3 regions of the Cellulosimicrobium funkei genome follow, and region 3 is predicted to be linked to each of the others. Evidence: riboswitches for the same ligand, from Rfam matches in the RefSeq annotation. Region 3 holds a riboswitch; each other region holds the start of a gene.
What was found. A riboswitch is a leader RNA that binds a small molecule or an ion and turns the genes downstream of it on or off. The one in region 3 is predicted to bind thiamine pyrophosphate.
Positions count from the first base shown of each region.

Region 1: another riboswitch for thiamine pyrophosphate. It lies ahead of BXA05_RS17245 (TenA family protein); the one in region 3 lies ahead of thiO (glycine oxidase ThiO).
Region 2: another riboswitch for thiamine pyrophosphate. It lies ahead of BXA05_RS07010 (thiamine ABC transporter substrate-binding protein); the one in region 3 lies ahead of thiO (glycine oxidase ThiO).

Region 1 covers NZ_FTMI01000007.1:233,688-236,951, forward strand. The annotation lists tRNA gene BXA05_RS17230 (tRNA-Leu) at 26-102, shown strand; gene BXA05_RS17235 (VOC family protein) at 145-540, opposite strand; gene BXA05_RS17240 (VOC family protein) at 625-1,551, opposite strand; TPP riboswitch at 1,638-1,766, shown strand; gene BXA05_RS17245 (TenA family protein) at 1,757-2,509, shown strand; gene BXA05_RS20735 (helix-turn-helix domain-containing protein) at 2,622-3,104, shown strand; gene BXA05_RS17255 (DUF6882 domain-containing protein) at 3,173-3,264, shown strand, end outside.
Region 2 covers NZ_FTMI01000002.1:622,034-625,297, forward strand. The annotation lists gene BXA05_RS07000 (ABC transporter ATP-binding protein) at 1-634, opposite strand, end outside; gene BXA05_RS19680 (hypothetical protein) at 959-1,369, opposite strand; TPP riboswitch at 1,514-1,618, shown strand; gene BXA05_RS07010 (thiamine ABC transporter substrate-binding protein) at 1,701-2,792, shown strand; gene BXA05_RS07015 (ABC transporter permease) at 2,881-3,264, shown strand, end outside.
Region 3 covers NZ_FTMI01000004.1:153,822-157,085, reverse strand. The annotation lists gene guaA (glutamine-hydrolyzing GMP synthase) at 1-403, opposite strand, end outside; gene thiE (thiamine phosphate synthase) at 446-1,159, opposite strand; TPP riboswitch at 1,204-1,306, shown strand; gene thiO (glycine oxidase ThiO) at 1,296-2,570, shown strand; gene thiS (sulfur carrier protein ThiS) at 2,576-2,809, shown strand; gene BXA05_RS11775 (thiazole synthase) at 2,819-3,264, shown strand, end outside.

The DNA of each region.
Region 1 (3,264 bases), on a different contig from region 3:
CGCGCGCGCGGTAGATTCGGCCCGCGCCCCCATGGCCCAACTGGCAGAGGCGGCCGGCTTAAACCCGGCGTGTTCCGGGTTCGAGTCCCGGTGGGGGCACCATGCCGACGGGCGGTCGGCTCCGAGGCGCCAGGGCTCCCCGGGCTAGGACAGCCCCGTCGGCCCCTCCGGCTCGGCCGGGGGAGCGGCCTCCTGGCCGAGGATCACGACGGTGCCGTCCGGGTCCTGCACGCGCGCGACGCGCTCGCCCCACGGCTGGTCCGCGGGCGGCTCCAGGACGGGCACGCCCGCGGCCGCGAGGTGCTCGACGGCGCGGTCGCAGTCGTCGACGTACACCCACAGCACGACGCGGGTGTCCGCCGGAGGCGGGTCGCCCTGCCCGAGCCCGAGCGGCGACCCGCCCACGCGCACGCTCACGTAGACGGGTGGGCCGTCGTCGGGGAACGCGTACTCGACCGTCCCGCGCAGCAGGTCGCGGTAGAAGCCGAGGGACCGGTCGAGGTCGGCCACGGTGAGGACGGGGAAGAGGCTGCGGAACACGGTCGCTCCTCGGTGCGCTCGGCGGGTCCTCCCATCGTGCGCCTCGTGCCCCGGGCGCGCGCCCCGTGCCCGGGGCGCCGCGCCTCAGCGCGCGAGCAGCTCCTCGGTCGTGGTGCCGGGGACGGACAGCGTCACGCGCGTGCCCCACGGGTCGTGCACGACGACGGAGCGGCCGTCGTCCGCGTGCTCCAGCCCGCGGGCACGGAGGCGGGCGACGAGCGCGTCGAGGTCCTCGCGGCCCGGCACCGTGACGGCGACGTCGCCGAGCCCGAGGCTCGCAGCGCGGGGCCCGGCGCCCGCGCTGTTCCACACGTTCATCGCGACGTGGTGGTGGTAACCGCCCGCGGACGCGAAGAGCGCCCCGCTGTACCCGGTGAGCGTCGCCTCGAAGCCGACGGCGTCGACGTAGAAGGCGTGGGCGGTCGCGACGTCGCCCACCTGGAGGTGCACGTGGCCGACGCGGCCCGCGAGCGAGGGGCCGGCGTCGAACGTCTCCTGGTCGAGGTGCGTGCGCAGGTAGGCGTTCGGGTCGAGGAACGTCGTCGTCATGAGGATCTGGCCGTGCTCGCGCACCCAGGTCTCGCGGGGGCGGTCGGTGTAGAGCTCGACGCCGTTGCCCTCGGGGTCGGTGAAGTAGAACGCCTCGCTGACGAGGTGGTCGCTCGACCCGACGAACGTGCCGCGGCGGTCCTGCGCGGCGCGGTAGACGGTCGCGGCGAGGCTCGGGCCGTCGTCGAACAGGAAGGCCGTGTGGAACAGGCCGGCCTGGCGCGGGTCGACGGGCGGGAGCCCGGGCGTGTGCACGAGGCGCAGCATGGGTGTGCGGCCGCGGCCCAGCACACGGTGCACCTCCGCGCCGCGCGACCGCTCCTCGAGCGGGGCGAGGGCGAACGCGCCTGTGTAGTACGAGGTCATGAGCTCGAGGTCGCCCACGCGCAGCGTGACGGCGTCCATGCTCGTGGACGGGGACAGGAGGCGGTCGGTCGGCGCGCCCGGCGTGCTCGTGGTCATGTCTGCTCCAACTTGTTGTCGCTACAACTATATTCCCACACCGTGGCGAGGGCTCCCGCACCGGCGCCGTCCTTGCTAGGGTCGGCGCGAACCACGCGGGGCGTCCCGCCCGGGCCACGGCCCGGGCCGAGGGACTGAGACGAGCGGTACGGCCGCCCGGACCCGTCGAACCTGATCTCGCTAGCACGAGCGGAGGAACGTGGGCATGACGACGCCTGCTGCCATCACCCTGAACCCTGTCCTCGCGGACGACCCGACCGCGCTCGTCCGGCAGGAGGAGACCGGCTTCACCGCCGACCTCGCCCGCCGGTACGCGGACCTCTTCGAGACGTTCTACGACCACCCCTTCCTGGCCGGGCTGCGCGACGGCTCCGTCGAGCCCGCCGCGGTCCGCCACTACGTGGGCCAGGACCACCAGTACCTCACGGCCTACCTGCGCTGCTACGGCCTCGGCATGGCCCTCGCGCCCGACCGGTCGTGGGCGGCCTACTTCCACGACAAGGCCGGCTTCCTCCTCGACGACGAGTCGCACGCGCACCACGCGATGTGCGACTTCCTCGGCGTGACGTACGAGGAGGCGCAGACGCACCGCCTCGCGCCGAGCGCGCAGGCCTACGTGGACCACATGACGGCGGCCGGCCGCGACTCGCTCGGCGTGCTGCTCGCCGCGCTGCTCCCGTGCCCGTGGACCTACATCTGGTCCGCGCGGCGCTTCTGGCTCGGCGAGCGCGAGACGACGCCCGGCGCCCTCGGCGACGACCACCCGCTCGCGGGCTGGTGGCAGTTCTACGCGGCCGAGCGCACCGAGGACGTCCTCACGGACCTGCGCGCACGCCTCGACGCGCTCGCCGCGGACGCGGGCGAGGCGGAGCGCGCGCGCATGGAGCGCGCGTTCGAGCTGAGCTGCCGCCACGAGATCCGCTTCTGGCAGATGGCCTGGTCGCTCGAGCGCTGGTGACCCGTCCGGCCGGGCGCGCGGCCGGCTCGCGTCGTGCGCCCGGCCTTACGCCAGCAGCAGATACCCACCCGGGTGCCTCGGCACCCGGGTGGGCCGCGGGTAGCGTGAACGCATGGACGCGACGAGCGCGGTGCCGGGCACGCTGCCGGACGTGGTGCCGGACGGGGCGACGCCGAGCCCCCGCTCCCGGGCGGGCGGACGGGCGGAGCCCCTCCTGCGCCACGTCATCGGGGGGATCCTGCGGCGGGCGCGGCTCGCGCAGGGGCGCACGCTCGTCGACGTCGCGGCCGCCGCGCGCGTCTTCACCGCCTACCTGTCCGAGGTGGAGCGCGGGCGCAAGGAGGCGTCGTCCGAGGTCCTCGCCGCCGTGTGCGGCGCCCTCGGCCTGCGCCTCGTCGATCTCGTCGCCCGCACGGGCGAGGAGCTGCGGCCGCTCGCGCCCGTCCGCGTGCTGTCCTCCGCGCGAGAGCGCGGTGCCCTCTCCGCGCCACGGCACGTCGCCCCGGCGGGCGAGCCCGTGCGGGACCTCCCCGTCGCCGAGACGCTCCGACGTCCGACCGCGCGCGCCGGCGACGTCCTGCTCCTCGCGGCCTGAGCGACGGTCCCCGTCGCACCGCGTGTCGTGCGGGGGCCGGGCGCGGTGCGCGCCGCTACCGTCGGTCCATGACGGAGCCGCAGACCGCGCACGGCACGGCAGCCCAGGACGTCCCGGCCCTCCAGGACCTCGTCGACGACGCCGCGTTCCTCTCCCACGA
Region 2 (3,264 bases), on a different contig from region 3:
ACGCGCGCAGGAAGCCCAGGACCTCCGCGGCGGCGCGCGAGTCGAGGTTCCCCGTCGGCTCGTCCGCGAGCACGATCGCGGGTCGCGACACCAGCGCCCTCGCGCACGCGACCCGCTGCTGCTGCCCGCCCGAGAGCTCGGCGGGCCGGTGCCCCAGCCGGGGGCGCAGGCCCACGGCGTCGACCACGCGGTCGAACCACTCCCGGTCGACGGGCCGCCGGGCGATCGCGAGCGGCAGCACGATGTTCTCCTCCGCCGTGAGCGTCGGCACGAGGTTGAACGACTGGAAGACGAACCCCAGGCGCGTGCGCCGCAGGCGCGTCAGGCGCCGCTCGCTCATCGCGGAGACCGTCTCGCCGTCGACGACGACGGTCCCCGCCGTGGGGGAGTCGAGCCCCGCGAGGCAGTGCATGAGTGTCGACTTGCCCGAGCCGGACGGGCCCATGATCGCGGTCAGCCGGCCCTTCTCGACGTCCACGTCCACGCCGTCGAGCGCACGCACCGCGGCCTCGCCGCGACCGTAGGTCCTCACCAGTCCTCGGGCCGTGGCGATCGCGCCCGCCGTCGTGCCACGCTCCGTGCTGCCCGCCCTCTTGCCTCCGGTGGCGACTGCAGCGATCGGTGAGCTGCTCATGGTCCTTCCCCTCTTGCGTCGTGGTGACCGCGCCAGGGCAGCCCGGTCACCACCGACCCTCGCGCGGGCACCGGCGCGCGGGCATCGGGGAACCGCCCGGACCTCCCCCTGGTCCCGTGGGAGGCACTCTCAGGGATCTCTCAGGGTGGCGCTCAGGAAAGGCGGTAGAGGGATGAGCGCCGCCGGAGTGACGGGGTGGACTAGCGGAGCCCGTGCTCGTGACGATCCCGAGGAACGCGGGCTCGCCGTGCCTCGCGACGTCGACGTTCGACGCGCACCGCAGCAGCGACGCGGCGGCTGCGTTCGACAACGCGAGATTCTCGATCAGTCGCCGATGAACCAGAGATAGCGATGGACGCGACGGGCGTCCCGGCAGAGGTCGGCTACGGCCTCGAGCGACGCGCGCTCCGCGACGCCGAGCGGGCCCGAGAGGAGCCGGTCGACCTCGACGAGGAGCTGGTGCATCTGACGAGCGTTGAAGATGGTGTTGGCGTACGGGTCGACTCCGCTCAGGAGCGGATACTCGGCAGGATCTCGAGAAGCATCTGCGGGAAGGTACGTCTGCTCGGCACGCCGGATGTCCTCGCCGCGCTCCCTGCGCAGGACCAGTGATATGGGCATGTCGTGGCCTCCCCGGAACATCGTGACGAGCCCGCCGTCGTACCTGTCTCGAACGATGGTGCAGACGTTCGTCGAGTAACCGGCAGGGTTCCTGGCTGTGCGCCCTCTGACCACGGTCGAGGTGAGCAGCTCGAAGACGTACTCGATGTCCCGTGCTTCGCGAGCCTACAGCCGATGCTGGGGTGGTCCTTCTGCACCGACGGTAAGCACGGCGCGCTCCCTCCGAGAACCACTCGGAGCCGGTCGGTGTAGGCTCGCGGTGAACGACAGGGGAGCTCCTGGAGGAGCTGAGAGTGCGGACCACCGCAGACCCTCGAACCTGATCCGGTTAGCACCGGTGGAGGAAGTCGGGAATCTCGATCACCTGCTCGCGCGGTCCGTCGCGCCCACCCGGCGCGCGGCCCGTCGGGCCGGTGGACCCCTCCTGAACGTCCAGGGAGGACACATGCAGCACACGACCACCGTCGCCCGCCGCGGCCGGGCCCTCGCGACCGGCGTGGGCGCGACGCTCGCGCTCCTCGCCCTCGCGGCCTGCTCGGGGGGCGACGGCGCCGGGGGCGACGACGCGTCGTCGGGCAGCGGGGGCACGGTCACGCTGGTAACCCACGACTCCTTCGCGGTGAGCGACGACGTGCTCGCCGCGTTCGAGGAGGAGAGCGGGCTGACCGTCGAGCAGGTCGCGCCCGGCGACGGCGGCGCGCTGGTCAACCAGCTGATCCTCACGAAGGACTCGCCCCTCGGCGACGTCGTGTTCGGGATCGACAACACCTTCGCGTCGCGCGCGATCGACGAGGGCGTCCTCGAGCCGTACACGCCCGCGGACGTCTCGGAGTCCGCGGCGTCGTACGCGGTCGGCGACGGCGGCGAGCTCACCGCCGTCGACCTCGGTGACGTGTGCGTCAACGTGGACCACGCGTGGTTCGCCGACGCGGGGATCCCCGAGCCCGTGACGCTGGAGGACCTGGCGAAGCCCGAGTACCGGGACCTCCTCGTCGTGACCAACCCCGCGACGTCGTCGCCGGGCCTCGCGTTCCTCCTCGCGACCGTCGGGGCGTTCGGCGAGGACGGCTGGGAGGACTACTGGGCGGACCTGCGCGCCAACGGCGTGAAGGTCGTCGACGGCTGGTCCGACGCGTACTACGTCGACTTCTCCGGCTCGGAGGGCGCCGGCCCGCGCCCGCTCGTGCTGTCGTACTCGACGTCGCCCGCGTTCACGCTCACCGAGGACGGCTCCGCGTCGACCACGGGTGCGCTGCTCGACACGTGCTTCCGCCAGGTCGAGTACGCGGGCGTGCTCGCGAACGCGAAGAACCCCGAGGGCGCGCAGCAGCTCCTCGACTTCCTCGTGAGCGAGACGTTCCAGGCCGACGTCGCCGACCAGATGTACATGTACCCGGCCGACGACTCCGTCGCGCTGCCCGACGGCTGGGCCGAGTTCGCGCCGCTCGCCGACGAGCCCTTCGAGGTCGCGCCCGCCGACGTCGCGGCGCACCGCGACGAGTGGATCAAGGCATGGACGGCGACGGTCGTCGACTGACCCCCGGTCCCCCGGCGACCACGGCTCTACCTCGCGGGGTAGAGCCGTGGTCGCGCAGGGGAGAACCGTGGTTTCCCGAGGTAGAGCCGTGGTGAGGGGTCGGGCGGTCCGGCGGGGCGGCGTCGGGCGCGGGGCGCTGTGGGGTCTGGCGGCGGCGGTGCCGCTCGCGTTCCTCGGGGTGTTCTTCGCGTGGCCGGTCGTCACGCTCGTGGCGCGCGGGTTCGTCGGGGACGACGGCGGCCTCGACCTCTCGGGGTTCGCGGAGGTCTTCTCCGAGCCCCGCACGTGGCGGATCGTCGGCCTCACGCTCTGGCAGGCCGTGCTCGGCACGGCGCTGTCGCTGCTGCTCGGTGTGCCCGGCGCGTACGTGCTGTACCGGTGCCGGTTCCCCGGTCGGCGGGTCGTGCGCGCGCTCGTCACGGTGCCGTTCGTGCTGCCGACCGTCGTCGTCGGCGTCGCGTTCCGGTCGCTG
Region 3 (3,264 bases):
GCAGCACGCCCGCGGCGCACACCTCGACCTCGGTGCCGCCGTACTCGCGCAGGCCCGTCTGGGCGACCTCGCCGCCGAGGGCCTTCGCCATGGCCTGGAAGCCGTAGCAGATGCCCATGACGGGCACGCCGGCCTCGAACAGCGCCGGGTCGACGAACGGGGCACCCGTGGCGTACACGGACGAGGGACCGCCCGAGAGGATGATCGCGGCCGGGTCCTTGGCGAGCATCTGCTCGACCGTGAAGGTGTGCGGCACGATCTCGGAGTAGACCTTGGCCTCGCGCACGCGGCGCGCGATGAGCTGCGCGTACTGGGCGCCGAAGTCGACGACGAGCACGGGCCGCGGGGTCGAGGCCACCTCGGCGGTGGTGGGGGTGTCGGGAGCGGTGGCGGGTGACGTCACCCGTCCAGGATAGTCGCCGTGCGGCGGGGCTCGTCCCGCGTCTCAGGCGTCGGTGCGCACCTCGGCGCGCGCCGCGACGCGCTCGCGCAGGGCGCGGGCGGCCGCCTCCGGGTCGCTCGCCGCCGTGATCGCGCGCACCACCACGATCCGGGTCGCGCCCGCGTCGAGGACCGCGTCGAGCCGGTCCGCGTCGATCCCGCCGATCGCGAACCACGGCGTCGCGGGCCGGGTCGCCGCGACGTCGCGCAGCAGGTCCAGGCCGACGGCGGCCCGCCCCGGCTTCGTCGGGGTCGCCCACAGCGGGCCTACGCAGAAGTAGTCCACCGCCGGGTCGGCCTCCGCCGCGGCCGCCTGCGCGGCCGAGTGCGTGGACCGGCCGAGCACGGGCCCCGCGCCGAGCAGCGCCCGCACGGCCGGGACCGGCAGGTCGCCCTGGCCCATGTGCACGACCGGCGCGCCCGTGACCGACGCCACGTCCGCCCGGTCGTTCACGGCCCACAGCGCGCCGTGCTCCGTCGCGACGCGCGCGACGAGCTCCTGGAGCTCGAGCTCCCGCGCGACGTCGAGCGTCTTGTCGCGGAGCTGCACGACGTCCACCCCGCCCGCGAGCGCCGCCCGCAGGAAGTCCTCGAGGTCGCCGCGCTCCTCGCGCGCGTCCGTGCAGAGGTAGAGCCGCGCGTCGGCGAGCCGGGCGCGTGCGGCGTCCGCCGCCGACGGGGCGGGAGTGGCCGGGGTGGTGGAGGTCTCGGAGCTCACCCGCGGGAGCCTAACCTCGGCGGGCCCACGGCAGGAGGTACTGTGGCCGACAGCACGGGAGCCCCGCACGGGGCTGAGAGGGCGTCGCCGCCGACCGTCGAACCTGATCTGGGTCATGCCAGCGAAGGGAGCGCACATGAGCCTGTCCGTCCACCCGTCCGCGGGTGGCTCCGTCGTGCCCGACGGCGCGCGTGACGTCGTCGTCGTGGGGGGCGGGATCGTGGGTCTCGCCGTCGCGTGGCGCGCGGCGCGCGCGGGCCTGACCGTCACGGTGCTCGACCCGGCGCCGGGCGCGGGCGCGACGCATGCCGCCGCGGGGATGCTGGCGCCGGTGACCGAGGCCGACTTCGGGGAGGAGGCCGCCCTGCGGCTCCACCTCGCGGCCGCCGCGGCGTGGCCGGCGTTCGCCGCGGACCTGCGCGCGGCGACGGGGGCGGACGTCGGGCTGCGGACCGCCGGGACGCTCACCCTCGCCTACGACGCGGACGACCTCGCGCTGCTCCGCCGCGTCCTCGCGCTGCACGCCGCGCGCGGTCTCGCGTCGCACGAGCTCACCGTCGCCGACGCGCGCCGCCGCGAGCCGTACCTGGGCCCGCGCGTCGCCGGGGCGGCGTGGGCCCCCGCGGACCACGCGGTCGACCCGCGCGCGACGCACGCCGCGCTGCTCGCGGCGGTCGGCGGGCGCGACGCCGCGGGTGCGGGCTCGGCCACCGGGGCGCGCGTCGTCCGCGCGTCCGCGACCCGGCTCGCGCTCGATGCCGGGCGCGTGGTCGGCGTGCACGACGACGCCGGCCGGCTCCACCGCGCGGGTGCGGTCGTCGTCGCGGCGGGCTGGCAGTCGGGCGCCCTCCTCGCGGACGTGCCGGGCGTCGTCGTGCCCACGCGCCCGGTGAAGGGTCAGACGCTGCGGCTCGACGCCGGCCCGGACCTCGCGCTGGAGCACGTCGTGCGCGGGCTCGTGCAGGGCCGGCCGGTGTACGTCGTGCCGCGCGACGCCGAGCCGGCGGGGCCGCGCGCGGGTCACCGGGAGGTCGTCGTCGGGGCCACCACCGAGGAGAACCCGGACGACCGCCGCGCCACCGCCGGCGGGGTCTTCGCGCTCCTGCGGGACGCGCGCGCCCTCCTGCCGGGGATCGACGAGGCCGCGCTGGTCGAGGTGACGCCGCGGGGGCGTCCCGCGACCCCGGACAACCTCCCGCTCGTCGGGCCGACGGACGTCCCGGGGCTGCACCTCGCGACGGGCCACGGCCGCAACGGCATCCTGCTCGCCCCGCTCACGGCCGACGCCGTCGTCGCCGGGCTCGGCGGGCTCTCCGGCCTGGGCGGGACCGAGCCCAGGGACGACGTCGCGACCGCCCTCGCCACCGCCCGGACCGACCGCTTCGCCCGCACCGCCACGACACCGAGGTGAGACCCGTGACCGCACCCGCACCCACCGCGCTCGTCAACGGCGAGCCGTACCCGCTCGACGGCGACGTCGACCTGGAGCGGCTCGTCGCCGCGCTCGTCCCCGCCTACGTCGCCGACGGCACGCCGCAGGGCGTCGCGGTGGCCGTCGGGGACGCCGTCGTGCCGCGCGGCGCCTGGGCGACGACCGTCGTCGCGCCCGGGGACCGCATCGAGATCGTCACCGCCGTCCAGGGCGGCTGAGGAGGAGCCATGACCACGACCGACGTCTCCCCCGCCACCGCGAGCGGCCCGGCCGTCGCCGACGACCCGCTCGTCGTCGCCGGCACGCCCGTCGGGTCGCGCCTCGTCATGGGCACCGGCGGGGCCGCGAACCTGCTCACGCTCGAGGACGCGCTCGTCGCGTCGGGCACCGCCCTGACGACCGTCGCGATGCGACGCGTCGCCGTCCGCGCCGGCGGGGACGCGAGCCCCGACGCGGGGATCTGGGCGCTGCTCGCCCGCCTCGGCATCCGCGCGCTGCCCAACACCGCCGGGTGCTTCTCCGTGCGGGAGGCCGTGCTCACCGCGCACCTCGCGCGCGAGGCGTGCGGCACCGAGTGGGTCAAGCTCGAGGTGATCGCCGACGACGTGACCCTCCTGCCCGACCCGGTCGGCCTCGTCGAGGCGGCCGACCAGCTCGTGCGCGACGGGTTCGT